Regions from separate parts of the Pseudoduganella sp. R-32 genome, predicted to be linked through region 3. Evidence: riboswitches for the same ligand, from Rfam matches in the RefSeq annotation. Region 3 holds a riboswitch; each other region holds the start of a gene.
The links. Region 3 has a riboswitch for cobalamin ahead of ACN9MU_RS01685 (energy-coupling factor ABC transporter permease). Riboswitches for the same ligand answer to the same signal wherever they lie in the genome.

Region 1 (7,396 bases), 450 kb from region 3:
GCGGCGAAAAGTAGTCGAGCTGCGCGCCGAGTGCTTCCAGCGTCGACAGGTTGGCCGGGTAGAGGAACATGAAGGCCGCGTCGCGTGCGATGGCAATGCGGGAGCCTTCAAGAGGCCGTCCTGGCGCGCCGTTGCCGGCAGCAGCGTCTGCGCCAGCCGCAATCGACATGATTGGCAAGGCGTCCCAGGCTGCGAGATCGAGCGTCAGCTGGCCGGCCAGCGTGTCGAGCAATGCATCGAGGCCGGCGACTTCGTCCGGCAATACAAGACCCAGATGCCGCTCGGGCAGCGATGCGGCCTGCTTGGGCAGGGTGCCCAGCAGTGGGATGTCGCGCAGGGAGGCCGCGACCATGGCCGCGTGTCCGGCGCTGGCGATGCGGTTCGCCACCACGCCAGCCATGGCCACCGGCCCATAATCGCGCAAGCCGTGCACCAACGCCCCGGCTGTTTGCGCCATGGCCCCGGCATCGATCACGGCCAATACCGGCAAGCCGAATTCGCGCGACAGGTCGGCGGCGGAAGGCGTGCCATCGTAAAGGCCCATTACACCTTCGACCAGGATCGCATCGGCCTGCTCCGCCGCCTCGGCCAGCAGGGCGCGGCAGCGTTCAGCGCCCACCATCCACAGGTCGAGCGATTCGACCGGCGAGCCGCAAGCGCGCGCCAGCACCATCGGGTCGATGAAATCCGGTCCGCACTTGAAGACCCGCACGCGGCGCCCGGCGCTCGCCAGCTTGCGCGCCAGCGCTGCCGTGACAGTGGTCTTGCCCTGGCCGGATGCGGCGGCTGCAATGAGGACGGCGCGGGCTACCATTCCGTGCCCGGCTGCGCTGCGATGCCGGCCTTGAACGCGTGCTTGACCACGGTCATTTCAGTGACGGTATCCGCGACGTCGATCAGTTCCTGCGGCGCGGCGCGGCCGGTAACCACCGCATGCTGCATCTCCGGACGATCCAGCAGGTCGGCAATCACGTCGTGCACGTCCAGGTAGCGGTACTTCAGGGCGATGTTCAGTTCATCCAGCACCACCATGCCGTAGGATGGATCGCGCAGGAAGGCGCGCGCCTGCTGCCAGGCCTGCTGCGCCTTTTCAATATCGCGCTCGCGGTTCTGCGTTTCCCAGGTATAGCCTTCGCCCATGGCGTGGAAGCTGCACTCTTCAGGGAAACGGCGCAGGAACTGTTCTTCGCCGGTCGACATGGCGCCCTTGATGAACTGCACCACGCCCACTTTCATGCCGTGCCCCATGGCACGCATCGCCATGCCGAAGCCGCTCGAGCTCTTGCCCTTGCCATTGCCGGTGTTGACGATCAGGACGCCGATGTTCTTGTCGGCTGCCGCGATCTTGGCGTCGATAATGGCCTTCTTGCGCGCCATGCGGTCGCGGTGGCGGTCGTTGATATCGCTCATTGGGGGCTCCCGGGAATGAAGATGGTGCGTTCGCCGTGGCGGACGGTTTCGATTGGATGGTCGAGGTATTCGCTGAGGACAGCGGGCTGCATCACTTCCTCGACCGGGCCCGCCAGCCAGCGCCCGTCGCCCATCAGCAGCAGTGCGTGGGAAGAGACGCTGTGCGCCAGCGTCAGGTCATGGCCAACCATCACCACGGTCTTGCGCTGCTCCCGGCAAAGCCTGGACAGCAGCGACATCACGCTGACCTGGTGCGCAAGGTCCAGCGCGTTGGCCGGTTCGTCGAGCAGCAGCAGCGGCGTATCCTGCGCCAGCATGGCGGCGATGGCCACGCGCTGGCGCTCACCGCCGGACAGCGTGCGCACGTCGCGTGCCGCCAGGTGGTCGACTTCCATTGCGGCCAGGGCGGCAATGGCGGCCTGGTGGTCGTCGCTGTTTTCCCAATACCGGTTGTCGTGGTAGGGATGGCGCGCCGACAGCACGGTTTCGATCACGGAGTACGAGAAGGCATCGCTGCGGGCCTGCGCCAGGAAGGCGCGCTTGAGCGCCAGTTCCTGCAGCGGCCATTCGCCAAGTGCGCGGCGGTCGATACTGACATGGCCGGCTTCCGGCTGGCGCAGTCCGGCCAGGGTGCGCAGCAAGGTGCTCTTGCCGGCGCCGTTGCGGCCGATCACGCTCCAGCATTCGCCGTCGCCGACCTGCCAGTCCAGCCTGTCGACCAGGGTGCGCTTGCCCATGGCAAGGCGTAGTTGATGGGTGCCGATCATCTTATTTCCTCAGCCGGTGCAGTTGGTACAGGAAGACCGGCGTGCCCACCAGCGCAGTGACCACGCCCGCAGGCAGTTGCTGCGGCGCGATGATGGTACGCGCCACAGTATCGGCCAGCACCAGGTAGGCGCCGCCGACCAGCGCGGCGCTTGGCACCAGCAGGCGATGGTCGGGGCCGAAGGCGAACCGGCAAGCGTGCGGCACGATCAGGCCGACGAAGCCGATGCTGCCCGCCGTTGTTACAGCACTGGCGGTCAGCAGGCCGGAACAGAAGAACAGGCCCTTGCGCAGCGCGCTCACGCGGATGCCCAGGGTGGCTGCCGCTTCCGCATGCAGCGCCATCACGTTCAGCGAACGTGCAGCGCGCAGGGCGAACGCCATCCCGCCGGCCAGCACAATCCACGGCAGCCAGCGGATCGGGGAACCGGACAGGTCGCCGATCAGCCAGAAAACCATGGTGCGCAGGCGGCTTTCCGGCGCAATCGACAGCATCAGGGTGACCAGGGCGATGCAGCCCGAAGACAGGATCACCCCGGTCAATAGCAGCAGGGCAGTGCCGCCTTCCGCGGCGGTGCCGCCGCGCAGGTCGCGCCGCGCCAGGAAGTACAGCATCATCGATACCACGACCGCGCCGGCGAAGGAGGCGGCATCCACCATCCACGCCGCGCACATGAACAGCAATGCCGCCAGTGCGCCAACCGATGCGCCGGACGAAATGCCCAGCACATAAGGGTCGGCCAGCGGATTGCGCAGCAAGGCCTGCATCATCACGCCGGCCAGCGACAAGGAAGCGCCGGTGACAAACGCCGTCGCCGCGCGTTCGGCGCGCAGGCCCAGCAAGTGGCCAGGCAATGAGGTCGGTTGCCCGCTGATGAACTCCCGCAGCGCGCCAGGCATGTCGGCCAGCGGGATGCTGACCGAACCGATCATGCCGGCGGCAACCAGGCTGGCCAGCGATAACAGCACCAGCAGGATGATGACGGTGACGGCGCGCATGCGCAGGTTGGCGGAAAGTGGATGCATAGCGGGCAGCTTATCTCATTTATTTGTAGCTGAAGCGCAGGCCGGCATACACGGTGGAACCGGCGGTGGCGTAATTGCGCGCCAGTTCATAGTGTTTGCCGGCCACGTTGTTCCAGCGCAGGGTGGCAGTCCAGGAACGGTCGAATTCCCAGGCCGCATACAGGTTCAGCAAGCCGTAGCCGCCCAGGCGGTTGCGGTTGGCCGTATCGTCGAAACGGTAGCCGGAAAGCTGCCACTCGGCGCCGGTACTCAGGCTGCCCGCAGTATATTCCAGCGCTAGGTTGCCGTGGCGCTTGGCGCGGCGCACCAGCAGCTTGCCGCTGATGTCGTCCTGCGGGTTCTGCAGGTCGGCGCTCGCGGACAGCGTGAAATTGCTGCCCAGCTGCTGGCGTGCCGACAGGGAGATGCCTTCCAGCGTGGCCTGGTTGACGTTGTAGGCGCAGCCAAGGCGGAAGCCGGGCAGCGGACAAGGGGCGATGTTCACCAGCAGGTCGGTCAGCTTGTTGCGGTATGCCACGGCGCCCAGCGCTGTGCCGCCCTGTTCGAAGTGGACGCCTATTTCGCGGTTGCGGCCTTCTTCCGGGCGATTGGCCGGCAGGCCGTAGCCGGGGTAGTACAGCTCATTGAACGTCGGCGCGCGGAAGCTGGTGCCGTAGCTGGCGTTGACGCGCAGGCCCGGCGTGATGCGGTAGCCGTAGCCCAGCGAGCCGGTACTCTTCGAACCATACTGCGAGCTGTCGTCGTTGCGGGCGGCGGCGGCCAGCAGGTGGTCGCCGCGCTTCATGTTGTAGCTGGCGGCCCAGGAAGTGGTGCTGCGCTCACGCACCAGGGCGGCGGTGTTGGATTCGATTTCTTCCTTGCGGTGTTCGGCCAGCAGCTGCAGGCTGTCGGTGCCCAGCGCGATATCGTTCTGCCAACTGAACTGGGTCTGCTTGGTATCGATCTGGCTGGCGGTGGCGGCAAAGCTGCCGGACTTGTCGCGCGATTGCGCGGCTTGCGTCGTCATCTGCCAGGCGTCGCTCAGGCGGTTGCGCGAGTAAAGCGCGGCGGTGTCGAGCTTCTGCGTGCTCCAGGCGCGCACCTTGGTGCCGCTATCGTAATCCGCTTCCTGGTCGCTATGCAGGAACTGCACGCCCAGCTCGTGGCCGGGCGCGACCTGCCAGGCCAGTTGGCCGTTGGCGTGCTTGCGGTCGTAGCCGTCGTCATCGCTGTTGTAGCTGGAGCTGGCCGGCAGCGTGGCGGAGAAGCCGCCGGAGCGTTCCTTGCCCGCGCTGAGGGCATAGTTGAAGGCGCCGGCGCTGCCGGCAATGCCTGCGGTGCCGGATCGGGTGCCGTAAGTGCCTGCCAATACGCCGGCATCGATCGCCGGGCTGCCCTGGCCATTCTTCGTGAAGATCTGCACCACGCCGCCGATGGCATCGGCGCCGTACAGGGTGCTCAACGGGCCGTACACGACTTCGATATGGTCGACGGCGGACAGCGGAATGGCATTCCAGGCGGCCGCGCCGCTGCTGGCGGAGCCGATGCGTACGCCGTCGATCAGGACGATGACCTGGTTGCCGTTGGAGCCGCGCAGGAACACGCTGGCATTGGTGCCCGGTCCGCCGTTGCGGCTCACTTCGATGCCGCGCTGGCGCTGCAGCAGTTCGGTGATGGAGCCGGCGCCGCTGCGCGCGATTTCCTCTGGGCCGATGCTGAGCGTGTCGCTGATGATGTCGCGTGCTGCTTGCGGCGTGCGGGTGGCGGTGATCAGCACGGAATTCAGTACGGCAGCCTGGGTTTGTGCTTCGACGGCAGGTGCGGCAACGGCCAGTGCCAGCGACGCGATGGCCGCTTGCCGGGTAAGGGGAAAGGACATGACAACTTTCGTAACGAGCCGCCGGCCCACGTCCCCGTAAGCCGGCATGAACAGGAACGGGCGCAGGGCGCGTTCCCACCTGGTCTGGCCGGTATCCGGGCTGGCAAGTCTGGCGGCCTGGCCTTCCCATGCTTGCGCACAGTGGCCGGGAGGTCGCTGCCGCACATTGAAGGCGGCACTTGCTTACCGTTGCGGGGGCAGCACACGTTGGCTGTCAGGGACAGCGCCGTGTTTCCCGTTTAACTGCATTCGAGAATTCGATTGCGGGCACCAAAACCCCGCCATTATACGGACTTGGCTGGCCAGGACAAGCGAAGGATCCCGCAATACTTGATGTGGTTTGGCCTGGCGGCCGCCTGCTGCAAGGGCTCACCGGCGGCGATGGCCGCCATCAGGCGCATGGTGCCGGCGTGGCAGACGACAATGGCGTCGTGCTGCAACTCATCGAGGAAGGACTGCACGCGGCGCGCCACCTCGCGCACGGTTTCTCCGCCGCCAGGGCGGTAATCGAGCAGGTCGGCGGCCCAGGCATCGACCTCGGCGCGCGCGACGTCGGGCCAGCTGCACAGCTCCCAGGCGCCGAAATCCATTTCCACCAGGCGCGGGTCGGACGTGAAGGCGCCCAGCAGGGAGGCCAGGGCCGTGCAGCGCCGCAGGGGGCTGGAGTACAGGCGGTAGCCGCGGGTGAGGGCGCTGGCCAGTTGCGGCGCCAGGGCGGCGTGGCCGGCGGCCAGGGCGTCCGCTGCTGCCGGAATGTCGCTGCTGCCGTAGCACAGGCCGGGCGCGACATCGGGCTGCGGATGGCGGACGAGGATCAGTTCCACATGCAGGCCAGTGCCGCGACGTAGAACACGGCTTCGGTCAATTGCTGGACAGCGCCAAGGCAGTCGCCAGTATAGCCGCCCAGGCGTTGCCGGAACTTGCGCGCCAGCCAGAGCGTCGCCAGCAGCATGCCGGCCAGGCCGGCGCCCAATGCAGCCGGCGGCAGCCAGCCCACGACCAGCGCGCCCGCCGCGGGCAGCGCGGCCGTCAGCGTCGCGATGGCGAACTCGCCGCCGCGCATTTCCTGCGCCAGCGGCTTGGCCTTGCCCTCCGCGCGCGCATACTCCATGCGCCAGATCAGCGAACAGGCCATGAGGCGCGACAGCGGATGGGCCGCCAGCAGGGCACCAAGCACCGCCAGCTTCGGCATGCTGGCCAGCGCCGCCACCTTGGTTGCCAGCATCAGGCCGATGCCGATGGCTCCATACGCGCCGATGCGCGAATCCTTCATGATCTCCAGCACGCGCTCGCGCGTGTGACCGCCGCCCAGGCCATCGCAGCTATCGGCAAAACCGTCCTCGTGGAAGGCTCCGGTGGCATAGATGCCGGCGGCCGTGGAAAGCAGCACGGCAAGCAGCGGCGGCAGCACCAGCGCCGCCGCCGCGTACACTCCGCCCGCAATCGCCGCCACCACCAGTCCCACGGCAGGGAAGTAGCGCGAGGCATGGTGCAGCCAGGCCGGCTCGAAACCGACCCAGCGAGGAATAGGCAGGCGCGTGAAGAATTGCAGTGCGATGAAGAACAGGCGCAACTGCTGCATGGGCGCTTACTCGGACTTCTCGCTGACCTGGGCCGACTCGAAAGTCGCCATCTGGTTCAGGAAGTTGACGGCGGCATGCAGCAGCGGCACGGCCAGCGCGGCGCCTGTGCCTTCGCCCAGGCGCAAACCGAGGTTCAGCAGCGGGCGGCCGCCAAGGAAGTCCAGCATGCGCTTGTGGCCATTCTCGTCGGAGCAATGCGAGAACACGCAGTAATCCAGCACCGCCGGCTGCACGCGCGACGCGACCAGCAGGGCGCTGGTGACGATAAAGCCGTCAACCAGCAGCACCATGCGCCGTTCGGCTGCCTTCAGCATGGCGCCGACCATCATCGCAATTTCCAGGCCGCCGAAAGCAGCCAGCGCCTGCAGCCCGCCCTGCGCATCGGCGTGCAGGGCCATGGCGGCTTCGATCACGTGCTGCTTGTGCAGCACGCCTTCCGGCGCCAGGCCGGTGCCGGCACCAACGCAATCGGCGACCGGAGTGCCGGTCAGGCGATGCATCAGCGCGGCGGCGGAGGTGGTATTGCCGATCCCCATTTCGCCGAAGCCCAGCACATTGCCCGGCAGCTCGGCCACCAGGTCCATGCCGCACTCGATCGCCTCCATGCACTGCTGCACCGACATGGCCGGCTGTTGCGCAAAATTGGCGGTACCTGGGGCGATCTTGCGGTTAACCAGGCCTTCGCGCGTCCCGAAATCATGCTTGACGCCCGCATCCACCACTTTCAGCGCGCAGCCGTTCTGGCGCGCGAAGA
Region 2 (7,396 bases), 2.0 Mb from region 3:
ATCGGAATCACTGTCGAGTTCAGTGTCGCCGGGCCCTGGCGGGCGCGCGCCTTGCAGGTCGCTGCCGGAATCGGACGAATCGCTGGGGCCAAGGGCCCCGGTGCCATGGCCCTTGCTGACTTCGCGGTCAGGCTGGGCTGGCATATTGTCCGGGTCGAGGGTACTGGTTCCTGACATGGTGTCCTCCTGTTTCCAATAATCTAACGAAAACAGGGGCCAAGCGGCGCAGTGTTGGAAGTTGCCAACACTATGTTACATGGGCAATAAAGCTGAAACATCTTCGGCCGTATCCGGCTTGCACCAAATTTCCCCTTTAAGTATAAGGTTTTCCCAATATGTAACTTTCAAAAAAGACGCAACCCGAGCGTCACCGAAGCTTTCGTTTGGGGTTTGATACAGATCAAAAAGGCATTTACCTTAGGTCAACACTAGTACAATTCAGGCTTGAACAAATTGCACAGGAGTGCCTGCAGAATGAGTAGTTTTGACGCAACCAATAAGCGCCTGAAAAATATTCATACTCGCATCCCGGAATTCCCGGAAGACCTGGTACGCCTGCTGCGCATGACCTATCACGTCCAGAAACGCATGAAGGACCTGGCGAATTCGGTGTTGCGCAAGTATGACCTGGTCGATGCCAGCTACATGGTGCTGGCGGTGCTGTATGGGTCGGAGAATGAAACTTCGACGGCGTCCAACCTGGGCGAAGCCTGCATGGAAAAGCCGGCCAACCTGACCAGGGTCTGCAACGACCTGGAAGCGCAAGGCCTGATCACCCGCGGCAACCGCCCGGGCGACCGCCGCTGCGTGATGATTACCCTCACCGATGCCGGCCGCAACCTGATCGAGCAGGTGATGCCGGAAGTATGGTCGCGCACCACCCGCGCTTACGACGGCTACAACGGCGACGATATCCGCGTGCAGGAACAGCTCTTCAAGCGCCAACTCGCCAACCTCGACGTCACAGCCTGATTAAAAAAATGGGGTACGTCCCCATTTTTTTTATTTCTGGGGCTTGGTGTGCTTCATTGCGTAGACCAGGTGCTGCCACCAGTGCTCGCGTGACTGCACGCTCAGCATGCACTGGCGGTCGATCTCTTCCTTGAAGACGCGGTCGCGGCATTGCATATTGGCCAGCGCATTGCGCTGGTTTTCGGCATTCACCACGGCCACCACGAGCCAGAACACCAGCCCGGACAACAGGACCACCAGCGTCCAGGCAAAATGGTTGACCCAGGTGCGCTGCACCAGGCCGGCCTCATCAGGGGCCGACTCCCGGAACGCACGCATCACGCCTTCTTCACGTTGATCCATGTCTTACTTCTTGGTCGCTGCAGCCTTGGCTACCAGGTAGTCCGCAACTGCCAGGGCGGCTGCCTGGGACTGGTCTTCCGGCTGGCCTGGACGACCGGCCATTGATGGGGAAGTCACGTAACGGCCATCGATCACCAGGGTTGGCGCACTGTCCACCTTGTACTGGGCGATGATGGTCTCCATGCGCTTCATTTTAGACTCGACGCTGAAGGATTTGTAGACGCTTTCGTACTTGGCCTTGTCGACGCCGGCGCTTACCACCACGGCGGTCACGTCGTCCTCGCGCATCAGGCGCTTGTGCTCTTTGTGGATGGCGTCAAACAGCTTCTGGCTGGCTGGTTCCAGCGTGCCCATGGTTTCCAGGGTGACGTAGGCGCGTGCCAGCACGTCTTTTTCACCGCGGGCAAAGTGGATGCGGCGGAAGTGGATCTTGTCGGCGTTCTGCTTGACCCAGGCCGACATGCGCGGTTCGAGCGCATTGCAGTGCGGGCAAGTGAACATGAAGAACTCGACCACCTCGACCTTTTTACCCTGGGCTTCGGTGCGCACCGGGGTGTCGAGAACCGTATAGTCAACGCCTTGTTTCGGCTCGGCGGCATAGGCGCCGGCAGCGGTGAACATCAGGGCGGCAGAAGCAAGCAGCAGTCGCAGCAAACGCATGGTCATCCTTACAGGTAAATGGTAAACGCCGCGAGATTACCATTTTTTGCGCGCCGTGATCAGCCCCGTGGGCCAAAAAGGCGCCAACGGGGCATTTTTAAGCCTGTTTTAAGCGCTTAAAAGTCGTAGCGTGCCGATACTTTCAGTTGACGGCCACTGTTCGGGTAGATGCCTGCGCGGCAGCTGAAGGCTTGGCTGAAATGCTCCTTGTCGAACATGTTCAGCGCGGTCACAGCCAGTTCCCATTGGCCGAACTTGCGCGCGTAGCGGCCATCGACCACGGTGTACGCCGGCATGCGGGCGTCGCAGCTGTTGTCGAAATCGCTGCCGTAGCGCTGTTTGCCGACGCGCTGCACGCCGATGTCGGCGCTCTGGCCGTCGGACGGCAGCCAGGCCAGGCGCACGGTCAGGATGTTCTTCGGCACCAGCGCCAGTTCGCGGCCGGCGTTCGGACCGGAGCGGAACTCGGCATCCACCTGCTGGAAGTGGCCCTGCACCTGCCATTCCGGCGCGAAGCGGTAGCTGCCATCGAGCTCGAAGCCCTTGCGCTGGGTTGGCGCCAGGTTGGTGTTGGCGCCGAACATGCCTGCGGTCGGGTCGTAATAGATCTCGTTGTCCAGGTTGTGGCGGAAAATGCGCGCGTCAAGCTTGGCGGCGCCCTGCGCATAACCAAGGCCGATTTCAGCATCGTGCGAAGTCTGGGTTTCCAGCGGCTTGTTGGCCTGCGGAGTGAAGCCGTTCTCGTCGGAGTTGGCGACGCGGTAGCTCTGGCCAATCTTGGCCCACGCTGTCAGGCCCGGCGCGGCAAGCATGCTGCCCTGCACTTCCCAGGCGTTGTTGGCTTGCTTCACGCTGTAGGTGGCGGTGGTGAATGGCACTGGATCGATCGAATCCTTGTCGAACAGTTCGCGGCGCACGCCGGCGGCCAGGCGGAATTGCTGCGGGCCGGAGAACTTCATTTCGTCGCGCAGGTAGAAAGCCTTGCTGCGCTGGCTGGCGTCGGCGGCGGAGAAGGACGCGGTGGTGACGCGGTTCCAGCGGCCGAAGTCAAAGCCGGCGACCAGTTCATTCAGCATGCCGTCGAACTGGCCAAGGTGGCGCACGCGCGGCGAGAACTGGGTCTGCTTCGTGTCGTAGGCGGAGCTGGAAACGCCCCATGGACTGAAGTAAGTGGCTTCCGCTTCCTTCTTGCGATGCGACAGCTCCGCAGCCAGGTCGAAGGCGCCTACCTTGTGCTCCCAGGCGGCGGTATATCGGTCGCTATCGAGCTTGCCGAAATCGTTCGGGGTCAGGGTCTGGCGCGGATTGGCGTTGAATTGCGCTTCCGTCAGGCTGCCGGCGAAGCGCTGGTCCTGTCGCGCGATGTCGGCACGCAGCGAGAAGCTGCCCACGCCGGTGCTGAATTTCACGCCGCCGTCAAGGCGCGACTGCTTGAATTCATTGTTGTCGCGGTAGTTGTCGGAGCGCTGGTGGCCGGCCGACGCGTCGAAGGCAAAGCCGTCGAAGCCCTGTGCCACGCTGGCGCGCACCTCGCCGCTGTCAAACTGGCCCAGCTCAGTGAACATATTGCCGCTGCGCTCGCCGGCTTGCGGGCGCTTGGTGGTGATCTGGATCACGCCGCCGGTGGCGCCTTCGCCATACAGCACGCTGGCGCCGCCGCGCATGATGTCGATGCGCTCCACCATGTCGATCGGAATGGTGGACAGGGTTGCGCTGGACAGCTCGTTTTCGTTCAGGCGCACGCCATCCAGCACAATCACCACGTTCTGGTCGCTGTTGGTGCCGAAGCCGCGCAGGTCGAGGCCGAAGTCGGGGCTGCCGGTCAGGCTCTGGCGGCCGTACACGCCGCCGATCTTGCGGATCGCCTGGTTGACGTCGGACACGCCGGCGCGGCGGATGTCGGCCGCGGTGATGGTGGTGGCGCCGATCGGCAGCAGCGACGGATCGCTGGCGAAGCGGGAACCGGAAACGACAACGGTGTTCGATTGGGCTTGGGCCGCTGCGGCAAAGCACAGGGCAACCGCTGCGGCAACGGCGCAGCGCGAAGTGATGAAGGTCATGGCAAATCAGTAGAAAGAGTATCCGCCTGCGTCCCCGCAGCCGGAATCCACAGAAGACGAACCCTGCGCGGGCGCGCTTCCACCTCCCTGGCCGGTATCCGGGCTGGCAAGACTGACCGGGCCACCTTCCTGCAGCAGCAGTGGCTAATTGGCGCGGCCTGCCGTCTCAATGACGGCGCTTGCGTACCGTTGCGGGGGCAGCACATTGCGTTTCCCGTTTAACTGCCTCCATGAACAGGAGGCGGGCACCAAGGCGCCGCCATTATACGCCGGTTAAAGTTGGCATAAAAGTTTGGCAATCGGCCGCCACCCGGGCTATATTTTGGTGTTGCAAAAAACCTAATGGAGTCTTATGCGCATCACTCACCTTTTGGCCGCGGCCGCCCTGTTGGGCGGGGTCGCGGTCCAGGCCAGCCTGTGGGCCGGTGGCGCGACGTCCGCCACCGTGCCGGAAGCCGGTAGCGGCATCGCACTGGCGCCAGCCAAGGCGGCCGCCGTCATGCAGCCCAGCGCTCCCGGCGCCTGGGGCGGCATCCGCACCGGCCAGGAGGCCACGTTGTCCGACCGCGTGGTGGACTACCAGATCGAAGCCAGCCTGGACCCGGTCAAGCACACCATCGACGGCAAGCAGCGCCTGACCTGGCGCAACCGCAGCGCCGAACCGGTGCGCAGCGTCTACCTGCACCTGTACCTGAATGCCTTCCAGAACGGCTACAGCACCTTCCACACCGAGGAGCGCAAAACCGGCAGCGGCATTCGCAACAGCGCCCTGAGCAAAGATGGAGAATGGGGCTACACGGAATTGCGCAGCGTGCAGCAAGGCGGCGCCAAGGTGCCGTGGACTTTCGTGCATCCCGACGGCGGCCCGGCGGCCGACCAGACCGTGGTGCGCCTTGACCTGCCGCAGGCTGTCGCAGCGGGCGCCAGCACCACGCTCGATATCGCCTTTTTCGACCAGCTTCCGCGCGTGATGGCGCGCAGCGGCTACTTCGACAGCTTCCACCTGGTGGCGCAATGGTTCCCCAAGATCGCCGTGCTGGAACTGCCGGGCGAACGGGGCGCCACCGCGGTGCGCTGGAACGCGCATGAATACCACGCGGAATCCGAGTATTACGCGGACTTTGGCAGCTATGACGTCAAGCTCACCGTCCCCAGGGAATATACCGTGGGAGCCACCGGCGAACTGCAGGGCGCCCCGCAGGAAAAGGACGGCAAGCTGACCCACCATTTCGTGCAGGGCGACGTGCACGATTTCGCGTGGACCGCCGACAAGCGCACTGCGGCACCGCTGACCGGCACCTGGACCGGGCCCGGCAGCCCGCAAGTGAAGATCACCGTGCTTTATCCGCCGGAATTCGCATCCAACGCGGCGCCTGCCTTGCAGGCCACCAAGGATTCGCTGGACTACTTCTCGAAGACCCTCGGCCCCTATCCGTACAAAACCGTGACTGTGGTCATTCCTCCGCATAACGCCAGCGAAGCGGGCGGCATGGAGTACCCCACCTTCTTCACTGTCGACAACTTTGCCGGCCTGAAGCCGGGCACGTTCGCATCGGCGGCGCTGGATTTCGTCACCATTCACGAATTCGGCCATGGCTACTTCTACGGCATCCTCGCCAGCAACGAGTTCGAAGAGCCGATGCTGGACGAAGGCCTGAACGAGTACTGGAACCAGCGCATGCTGCGCGATACGGGCCGCAAGGCCTACCTCACGACGCCGTTCCTGCGCGCGATCGGATTTGCGCCCACCATCAAGGGCTTCGAGTTCGAACGCCAGGGCACGCCGCGTGACGAGCCCTCCGATCCGCTGGGCCAGAATGCCTATACCCGCCTGCAAGGCATTGGCCCGGTGTATTCGCGCACCACCCTGGTCATGCACGACCTGGAAGCGCAGCTGGGCAAGGAAACCATGGAGCGCGCCTTCAAGGAGTATTACCGCCGCTGGAAATTCCGCCACCCAAGCGTGGCTGATTTCCGTGAGACGCTGGCAGAAGTCAGCGGCCAGCGCCAGCTGGTGGAAACCGTCTTCGCGCAGCAGGTCTACGCCACCACTCGCGTGGATGACCGCATTTCCTCCTTCAGCAGCGAAGAGGTGCTGCCACTGCCGGGCCGGCAAATGAAGGGCGGCAAGCTTGCCGACTTGAGCGAAGAGCAGGTCGACCAGCACGTCGAACAACTGCGCGATGCATGGGAAAAGGCCAACCCGGAAGCCAAGCCGGGCACTGGCCCGTTCCCCTACCTGACACGGGTCACCGTGCGCCGGCGCGGCGCCGATGTCTCGCAAACACTGGTGGTCACCTTCGCCGATGGCAGCAAGGAGACCGTGTTCTGGGGCGGCGAACAGCGCTGGCATACCTACGAGTGGACCAAGCCCGTGAAAGCGGTATCCGCCCAGCTCGACCCTGAGGGCAAACACCTGCTCGACGTCAGCAAGCTCGATGACAGCCGCACCCTGAAGAAGGACGGCAGCGCCTCGCGCCGCTGGACCTTCGACCTGGCCGCCATCATCCAGACCCTGCTCTCTTTCATCGCCACTGTATGAAGCTGACAACCAACCTCAAACATGCCGCCCGCGCCGCCCTGCAATGGCGCCTGATGCTGATCTGGCTGATCGCCATGCTGCTGCCGACAGCCCTGCTGGCCCTGCCCATCTGGAATAGCCTGGCGCCGCTGCTGGACAACTCGGTGCACGCCCCCGAACTGGCGCGCGCGCTCGACGGCCTCGCTTTCACCGACATATCCGCCGAACTGCGGCGCAACGCCGTTTCGCTGCAAGCCGGCGGCATCGCTGCCTTGGTCCTGACCCTGCTTCTGTCGCCGTTCCTGACCGGCGCCATCGTCACTGCCGGCCGTGCGCAGCAAACCGCCACCCTGCGCGAACTGTGCGCAGGCGGGGTCGCCGAATACCCGCGCATGTTCCGCATGCTGCTGTGGGCGATCGTGCCGCTGGGCGTGGCGTTTGCACTGGGCGGTGCGCTGGCGGAAGCTGCCGAGAACTATGCCGGCAAGGCAGTACTGGAAGCCGATGCGGCACGCTGGCAGCTGGCAGCCACGGTCGTCACAGCCCTGCTGGTGGCGCTGGCCAACCTGACGCTCGATGCCGGGCGCGCCCAATTGGCGATCGACCGCCGCCGCACGTCTGCCGTCAAGGCCTGGTGGTGGGGCGTCAAGCTTCTCTTGCGCCGGCCCGCGGCCATGCTGGGCGCCTACACGGCGCTGACTGCGGGCGGCCTGCTGCTGGCGGCCGTGCTGGCAGTGGCACGGCTGAATGTGGCCGGCAGCAATGCCGCGCTATTGGTAGCTGCGTTCGTGCTGGCACAGCTGATCGCCCTGGCGATGGCGTGGATGCGCGCCGCCCGCCT
Region 3 (7,396 bases):
TCACGGATTTCCTGGTTGCCCGACTCCTCGCGGGAGCCATGGCCGACGACGAGGATGGTATCGCTCGCTGCTGCAATCGCTGGCATCATGATGGATTGGTTCATGCGCTGGCCTTTCTGAAACGGTGGGTAAAAGTTGGGTCGTACAATTTGGAGCGCACCAGGGTTTCCCAGTGCAGGGCGCCCAGCGTGGGGCTGGCCACGATCATGGCCTGGCTGGCTACGCCGGCTTCCCGGCAGCGCTGCTTGATGTCGGCCAGCGTCCCGCGCAGGATCTTCTCTTCGCCGGGCCAACTGGCTTTGTGCACGACCAGCATGGGCGAGTCCTCCGGCCAGCCCGCCGCACGCAGGGCACCCTCGACCTTGTACATCAGGGTGATCGACAGGAAGATGCACAGCGTGGTGCGGTGCGCAGCCAGGCTGGCCAGGTCTTCGCCCTCCGGCATTGGGGTGCGGCCTTCGACGCGGGTGAAAATCACGCTTTGCGTCACCTCGGGCAAGGTCATGGATTCTCCGGCGGCTGCCATCGAAGCCATGGCCGACGAAACGCCGGGCACCACGGCCCATTCAATGCCTTCCGCAACCAGCGGACGCGCCATTTCAATCAGGGCGCCGTACAGGCCGGGATCGCCGGTCTGCAGCCTTACTACGGTGCTGTGGGCCCGAGTTTGCTCGATCAGCCAAGCCGTCATCTCTTCCAGCGTCATGTCTTTCGAATCGCGGATGACGCAGCCAGGCGGCGCGTAGAGCGTTGCGGCGCGGTCCACCAGCGAGCCGGCAAACAGCACGGCGCCAGCTTGTGCCAGCAGCTTTTGTCCCTTGACGGTGATCAGTTCGGGGTCGCCGGGACCGGCGCCGACAAACCAGACTTTGCCAGCTGTCATATCAGTATTTCTCCTTGGTGTTCGTCGACAGGCTGCGCGCGCAGTGCGGTCAGCACGGCCTCCACGCTTCGCGGTGCGGCGCCGGCGGGAAGCAAGCCGCGTTTGGCCAGCTCGGCATGTAATGCCAATGCCTGGGGCAAGCGTTGGCCGGCTGCGCGTAGCGCCTCCTGGCGCGAGGCCAGCTCCTGGGCGGGAACCGATGCAATGCAGCGGCCAGCAGCCATCATGTGGATGTCGTCGGCCCAGCGATAGGCAAAGTCGACGTCGTGGGTGGATAGGACGATCGTCACGCCGCGCGCGGCGAGGCGGTCCAGCAATGTCTCGAGTTCCATCTGCATCGGCGAGTCCAGGCCCGCCATCGGTTCGTCCAGCAGCAGGACTTCGGGCTGCATGGCCAGCACGCCGGCAATGCAGACGCGCTTCTTCTGGCCGAAGCTCAGGTGGTGCACGGGACGGCGCGCAAAGCCGGCCAGGCCTACGGCATCGAGCGCATCCGCGGCGCGAGTGCGTACCGTGGCGTCGTCGAGGCCGAGGTTCAGCGGCCCAAACGCCACATCCTCCTCGACCAGTGCCGAGATTAGCTGGCGGTCAGGATTCTGGAACACAAGGCCGACCCGGCTGCGCAACGAGGCCAGCCCACTGCGGCTGTAGTCGTACTCGTTGCCGTGCCAGCGCAAGCGGCCCACGGTGGGGCGCAGCAAAGCGTTCAGGTGCAGCAGGAGCGTGGTCTTGCCGGCGCCGTTCGCGCCGAGCAGCGCGTGACGGCGTCCGCGGCCAAGCGACAACGTGCAGCCGCGCAGGCCTGGGCTGCCGTCGGCAAACGCGTGCTCCACTGCTTCGAGTTCGATCAAAGGCGTCATAGCCTGTCACGCAGGGAAAATGCCAGCAGCAGCACGCTCGCCAGCAAGGATAGGGCAAGCTGGCGTCGCGCATGCGGGAAGGAAGCCGGCAAGTGGCGCAGGCTGCCCTCGAAGGCGCGCGCATCGGCCGCCATTTGCAGTGCCGACGCGCGCTGCCATACCTGTAGTGCCATCTGGCCCGTCAGCAACCCTATCGACCGCCAGTGTTGGCGCCAGCCGCCATGTCCCAGGCGCGCAGCTTGCGCGGTACTGCCTTCGTCCCATGCCTGGCGCAGCACGAACAGCATGCGGTAGCACAGCGCCATCAGGTCCAGCAGCAGTTCGGGTACGCGCAGGCGGCGCAGCAACATCAACAGGTCCGGCATCGGCGTGGTCAGCACCAGCCCGAGTACGGCGGCCAGCGCGGCGATCGAGCGCAGGGCAATGTACCCGACTGCCGGCGAGAGCCCAGGCGCCCACCGCCAGCCGCCCCCGCCGTCAGGCGTGACCAGCATTGTCAGGCAGGACAGCAAAAGGAAGCCGACCGGCGCTACCGCTACGGCAAAGTAGGTCCGGATCGGCACGCGCGCCCCGGCCAGCGTGGCGAGCATGGAGAGCAGCGCGAGCACGGCCAGCGTGTCAAGGCTGCGGGCGAGCCAGGCGGCAGCGATGCCGGCCAGCGCGAACAGGCCCTTCGCGCCTGGAGCGACGGCCTGCCAGCGCGAGGCGTAGGCTGCGGCGTCAATCCGCATGGGAATCCTGCTCCGGCACCGAATCCCCCTGTGCGCAACGTTGTTCGCGCTCGCGCGCCATCGATGTGCCGAGCCAGAAACCGATCACGCCCGCGCCGATCGCAGCTTGCAGCGCGAACAGCAGCGACGCGATCTCTCCGCTCGGCGGTTCGAACAGCGGTGCAAACCAGGGTTTGTAGTGTGGTGCGATGATGCCAATCGCCTGTTGCGCACGCGAATCCGCTCCGCTGAATGCTGCTGGCGCCGCGCCGCCCGGCTCCGCCGGCGGCATGTCTGCAAACCACAGCGGCAAAACGGTCAACAGGATGATGGCCGCCCAGATCAAGCCAGTACGCGCCTTCATGCCGACTTCTCCTTCACATGCGCCATCACCGGCAGCAGGCGCAGCTCGTGCGCATTGAAGCGCGCCATCGCATTCACCACCAGTACGGTCAGCAAGCCTTCGCTGATGGCGATCGGCAGTTGTGTCAACGCGAAGATACCGGCGAACTTGGCGAACGAAGCGCTGATACCACCGATCTGATCAGGAAAGGCCCAGGCCAGCTGTGCAGAAGTGGTCAGGTAAGTTGCCAGGTCGCCGATACAGGCGGCCGCGAACACCGCGACCGCGCGCGATAGCCCGAGGGCCGCCGTGGAGCGGAATACGCCATAGGAAACGAAGGGCCCGACGATCGCCATGGAGAACACGTTCGCGCCCAGCGTGGTCAAGCCGCCGTGGGCCAGCAGCAAGGCCTGGAACAGCAGCACGACAAAGCCGACCGGCACCATCGCCGCAGGACCGAACAGCAGCGCGCCAAGCCCGACGCCGGTCGGATGCGAACAGCTTCCCGTCACGGACGGCAGCTTCAGCGCAGACAGGATGAAAGCGAAGGCCGAAGCAACGCCAAGCAACATGCGCCGCTCGGGGTGCGCCTGCAAGCCGCGCGCCATGCTGCGCAGGCCCCAGGCCAGGAAAGGAGCGGATACGGCTGCCCAGCCAAGCGCATGCGCGGGCGGCAGGAAACCTTCCATGATGTGCATTCGAAACCTCCCGTCGAATGGTCTATGGGAGCACCTTCATGGGAGAATCGGGAGACGGTCGACAGGGGGCAGGCGGGCAAGACGCAGGAAGCCGGTCGACAGCGGCTTCCCTTCACCCCGGAGAACAGTGCTGGCAGTATCGGGCCGGTATTCTGGCTCGCCTTCATCCTCGTCCGGGCCTTCCCGCGCGTTGCGCAGTGGCGTATTTCCGGATTCGTCAGGCTTACAGCAGCGGGGGCTGCACCGGAGTGGCCGCACATGGCAGCGTCACCGGTTTCCCGTTTAACGCGCATCCAGGACAGGACGCGCGCACCCAATTGCCGAATAGTACATTAAAGGTCTCTTGCGTGGCAAACGCCTGTGATCTCGGTCAGGAAGGCTGCCATTGCCTGTACGCGCAGGCTCGCTTTCAGGTCGCGGTGATAGACCAGCCACAGGTCGCGCGATACTGGCGTGGCCAGTCGCCCCATTCGCTGGAGCGCCGGCTCTGCATCACCGATGAAACATGGCAGCATGGCGGCGCCCACGCCGGAGCGGGCGGCGGCGATCTGCGTGGGCAGGCTGTTGCACGCCAGGACTGGCGGTTTGCCGTCGAATGCAGTGCGCAGTGCGGCTGCCATCGGCAGGCCATCCCAGGCGCCGTCCCAGCTTATGTAGTCACCGCTGTCATGCGAAACAGCGGCTGCGCGGTAAAGGGCGAAATCGACCTTGCCGATACGCCTTGCGATGTAGTCGCCTGCTCCATCGTCCGGAGCGGCCATGCGCAGCGCCAGGTCGGCTTCGCGCCGCGACAGCTTGACCGCAGCCATGGCGATATCGAGCTCCACCCTTAGCGCCGGATGCAGCGTTCGCAATGCCGCCAGCCTGGGCGCGACCAGGAATTGCGCCAGCATTTCAGTAGTCGCCAGCCGCACCACGCCGGACACTGCGCGCTGCGCATCGCCCGGCGCAGCAGCGGCAGCCATGGCCTGCTCCACCTGCCCGGCGTGCGCCAGCAGTTCACTGCCGTCATCGGTCAGCGCATAGCCGCTTTGCTGGCGCAAGAACAGCTTTCGGCCAGTGCGGCGCTCCAGCGCGTCAACGTGGCGCGAGACCGTGGATGCGCTGGTGCCCAGTACCGCAGCAGCGCCGCTAAGGCCGCCGCTTCGTGCAACCGCGAGAAAGAACTTCAGCTCATTCCAGTCGAAGGCAAGGTTTTTCATTTTCGGAAAACTGTTTTCTGAACTCACAAAACTACGTCCAATTCTGGAAACCTATACTAACCTTAATCTCAACTCCCGGAGCCAAGCCATGACTGTCCTGTATGGAGAATCCGCCGGCATCGCCGTCATTGCATTGAATCGCCCCGATGCGCTGAATGCGCTCGACCTGCCGACCTTGCAGCGACTGGAAGAAATGCTGGACATGGCGGCCGCCAGTTCCGCAGCCGGCGCCGTGATACTTACCGGCACCGGCTCCAAAGCCTTCTCCGCCGGCGCCGACATCAAGTACCTGAGCCAGGCTACCCCGCTGGAAGTACGCGAATTCGCAAGGCTTGCGGTCCACATCACGCACCGCATCGAGAATCTTGGCAAGGTCGTGGTGGCGGCCCTGAACGGACACGCCTTGGGCGGCGGGCTGGAACTTGCCGAAGCATGCATGATCCGCATCGCAGCCAGCCATGCAAAACTCGGTCATCCTGAAGTGCGCATCGGCGCTGTTGCTGGCTTTGGCGGCACTACCCGCCTTGCGCGCCTGGTGGGGAAAGGCCGCGCAGCGGAAATGCTGCTGCGCGGCCGCATCATCGATGCTGAAGAAGCCCTGCGAATCGGCCTTGTGCAGCAGGTGGCCAGTCCCGACGCGGTGATGGATGCAGCGCGCGCCATCCTGTACGAGATCCTCGACCAGTCCCCGGACGCAGTGCGCCTGACATGGGAGGCCCTGCACCGTGGCTTGAACATGACGCTGGAAGAATCCGCAGGCTTGGGCGCCGACTATTTCGGGCTCGTCGCGGCAACGGAAAACTTCCGCATCGGCACAGAGGCTTTCATTAAAAAAGTCGCTCCCGACTACATTCGGCAAAGGGTTGAATAAAACCCACAAAACCTGCGCACGATAGGTTTTGCTCATCCATTTCTAGCTATACTGCCCCCTTAAGGAAATTTCCGAGGGGCAACAATGGACGACACAATCGAGAATAATGAGAGCTCGCTAAAGCTCTCTGCGACCCTGGCCGCGGCAACCTTGCTGACAGCGTGCGGAGGCGGGGGGAGCGAAAGCAAGGGCAGCGACGGAGGTACGACCTCGCCGGTGCCACCCCAGGTCGAATCGATTGCAGGCGCCCAGGCCGCACGTTTCCTCGCCCAGGCCTCCATGGGCGCAACGCATGATCAGATGACTCGGGTCCAGGCGCTCGGCTATAGCAAGTGGCTGGACGAGCAGATGTCGATGCCCACTTCGCAATCGCGTTGGGATTGGCTGATGGCGAAGGGCTTCAACGCCATCGAAAACAAGAACACCCAGGCCGGCATCGATGCGGCACTGTGGGTCAAGCTGATCACGTCCCCCGATACCCTGCGCCAGCGCGTGACGCTGGCCTTGTCCGAAATCGTCGTCGCCTCCCTGGATGGCTTCACCGGTGCCTGGCGTGCCTTCACCGGCGCCGCCTACATGGACATTTTGGAGGCCAATGCCTTCGGCAACTACCGCACCTTGCTGCAGCAGGTCACGCTGTCGACCTCGATGGGCGAATACCTGACCTATCGCGGCAACGCCAAGGCCAATCCGAAAACCGGCTCCATGCCGGACGAGAACTACGCCCGCGAGATCCTGCAGCTCTTCACCATCGGCCTGCTGAAGCTGAACCCGGACGGCACGGCGACCGAGCAGGAAACCTATACCCAAGCCGACATTTCCGGCCTGGCCCGTGTATTCACCGGCTGGGACTCCGACCTCGCCGGCGGTACCAGCGACACGCCGGATTACCGCAAGCGCCCGATGACCCAGGTTGGAACCAAATACGAGCCTGGCGAAAAAATCTTCCTCGGCACCACGATCGCCAGCGGCGTCGATGCGGCAACGGCCCTGAACAAGGCGCTCGACACGATTTTCGCGCATCCGAACGTGGCGCCTTTCGTATCGAAGCAGCTGATCCAGCGCCTGGTCACCAGCAATCCAGCGAAAGAGTACGTGGCGCGTGTCGCTGCTGTCTTCAACAACAACGGCAGCGGCGTCAAGGGCGACCTGAAAGCGGTCATCAAGGCCATCCTGCTGGACCAGGAAGCACGTTCCGCGGCCAATCTGACGAACGCCGGCTTCGGCAAGGTGCGCGAACCCATCCTGCGCTTTACCGCATGGGCGCGTGCCTACAACGCCACCTCGCCGAGCGAAGCCTGGGCCATTGGCAATACCAGTGAGCCCTCGTCCCGCCTGGGACAAAGCCCGCTGCGCTCGCCGAGCGTCTTCAATTTCTTCCGCCCCGGCTACGTGCCGCCGGCACTGGGCGTGGTCGCACCAGAATTCCAGATCGTGAACGAAACCAGCGTGGTCGGCTATGCCAACTACATGCAGACTGCCATCAGCAGGGGCATTGGCGACGTCAAGGCGGATTATTCGAGCCTGCTGCCGCTGGCCGACAACGTGCCTGCCCTGGTTGACGAGATCAATCTGGTGCTGGCGGCCGGCCAGCTGGGCGCAGACACCGTGACCCTGATCCGCAACGCTGTCACCAGCATGGCGACCGGCACCGACGCCGCGCGCGCCAACCGCGTCTATGCGGCGCTCACGCTGGTCATGGCATCCCCCGAATTCATCGTACAGAAGTAAAGGCCACCACCATGACTAATCAAGCTTCGCGCCGCGCCTTCCTCAAGCGCGCATCGGCACTCGGCGTAGCAGGCGTGGCGGCGCCCTGGGCCATCAAC

Region 1: linked by a shared signal. The riboswitch ahead of ACN9MU_RS31085 (TonB-dependent receptor domain-containing protein) and the one ahead of ACN9MU_RS01685 (energy-coupling factor ABC transporter permease) in region 3 are both predicted to bind cobalamin.
Region 2: linked by a shared signal. The riboswitch ahead of ACN9MU_RS10635 (TonB-dependent receptor) and the one ahead of ACN9MU_RS01685 (energy-coupling factor ABC transporter permease) in region 3 are both predicted to bind cobalamin.

What each region holds. Positions count from the first base shown of each region.
Region 1 covers NZ_CP183987.1:6,781,370-6,788,765, reverse strand. Annotated here, with positions in the region: gene ACN9MU_RS31105 (cobyrinate a,c-diamide synthase) at 1-814, opposite strand, end outside; gene cobO (cob(I)yrinic acid a,c-diamide adenosyltransferase) at 808-1,410, opposite strand; gene ACN9MU_RS31095 (ABC transporter ATP-binding protein) at 1,407-2,177, opposite strand; gene ACN9MU_RS31090 (FecCD family ABC transporter permease) at 2,179-3,201, opposite strand; gene ACN9MU_RS31085 (TonB-dependent receptor domain-containing protein) at 3,221-5,059, opposite strand; cobalamin riboswitch at 5,129-5,349, opposite strand; gene ACN9MU_RS31080 (histidine phosphatase family protein) at 5,344-5,883, opposite strand; gene ACN9MU_RS31075 (adenosylcobinamide-GDP ribazoletransferase) at 5,874-6,641, opposite strand; gene cobT (nicotinate-nucleotide--dimethylbenzimidazole phosphoribosyltransferase) at 6,648-7,396, opposite strand, start outside.
Region 2 covers NZ_CP183987.1:2,318,117-2,325,512, reverse strand. Annotated here, with positions in the region: gene ACN9MU_RS10655 (hypothetical protein) at 1-177, opposite strand, end outside; gene ACN9MU_RS10650 (transcriptional regulator, SarA/Rot family) at 475-972, shown strand; gene ACN9MU_RS10645 (hypothetical protein) at 1,003-1,314, opposite strand; gene ACN9MU_RS10640 (thiol:disulfide interchange protein DsbA/DsbL) at 1,318-1,974, opposite strand; gene ACN9MU_RS10635 (TonB-dependent receptor) at 2,091-4,034, opposite strand; cobalamin riboswitch at 4,107-4,302, opposite strand; gene ACN9MU_RS10630 (M1 family metallopeptidase) at 4,387-6,576, shown strand; gene ACN9MU_RS10625 (hypothetical protein) at 6,573-7,396, shown strand, end outside.
Region 3 covers NZ_CP183987.1:366,345-373,740, reverse strand. Annotated here, with positions in the region: gene ACN9MU_RS01710 (sirohydrochlorin chelatase) at 1-104, opposite strand, end outside; gene cobM (precorrin-4 C(11)-methyltransferase) at 101-883, opposite strand; gene ACN9MU_RS01700 (energy-coupling factor ABC transporter ATP-binding protein) at 880-1,743, opposite strand; gene cbiQ (cobalt ECF transporter T component CbiQ) at 1,740-2,474, opposite strand; gene ACN9MU_RS01690 (energy-coupling factor ABC transporter substrate-binding protein) at 2,464-2,817, opposite strand; gene ACN9MU_RS01685 (energy-coupling factor ABC transporter permease) at 2,814-3,494, opposite strand; cobalamin riboswitch at 3,620-3,824, opposite strand; gene ACN9MU_RS01680 (LysR family transcriptional regulator) at 3,827-4,696, opposite strand; gene ACN9MU_RS01675 (enoyl-CoA hydratase-related protein) at 4,785-5,567, shown strand; gene ACN9MU_RS01670 (DUF1800 domain-containing protein) at 5,652-7,298, shown strand; gene ACN9MU_RS01665 (DUF1501 domain-containing protein) at 7,310-7,396, shown strand, end outside.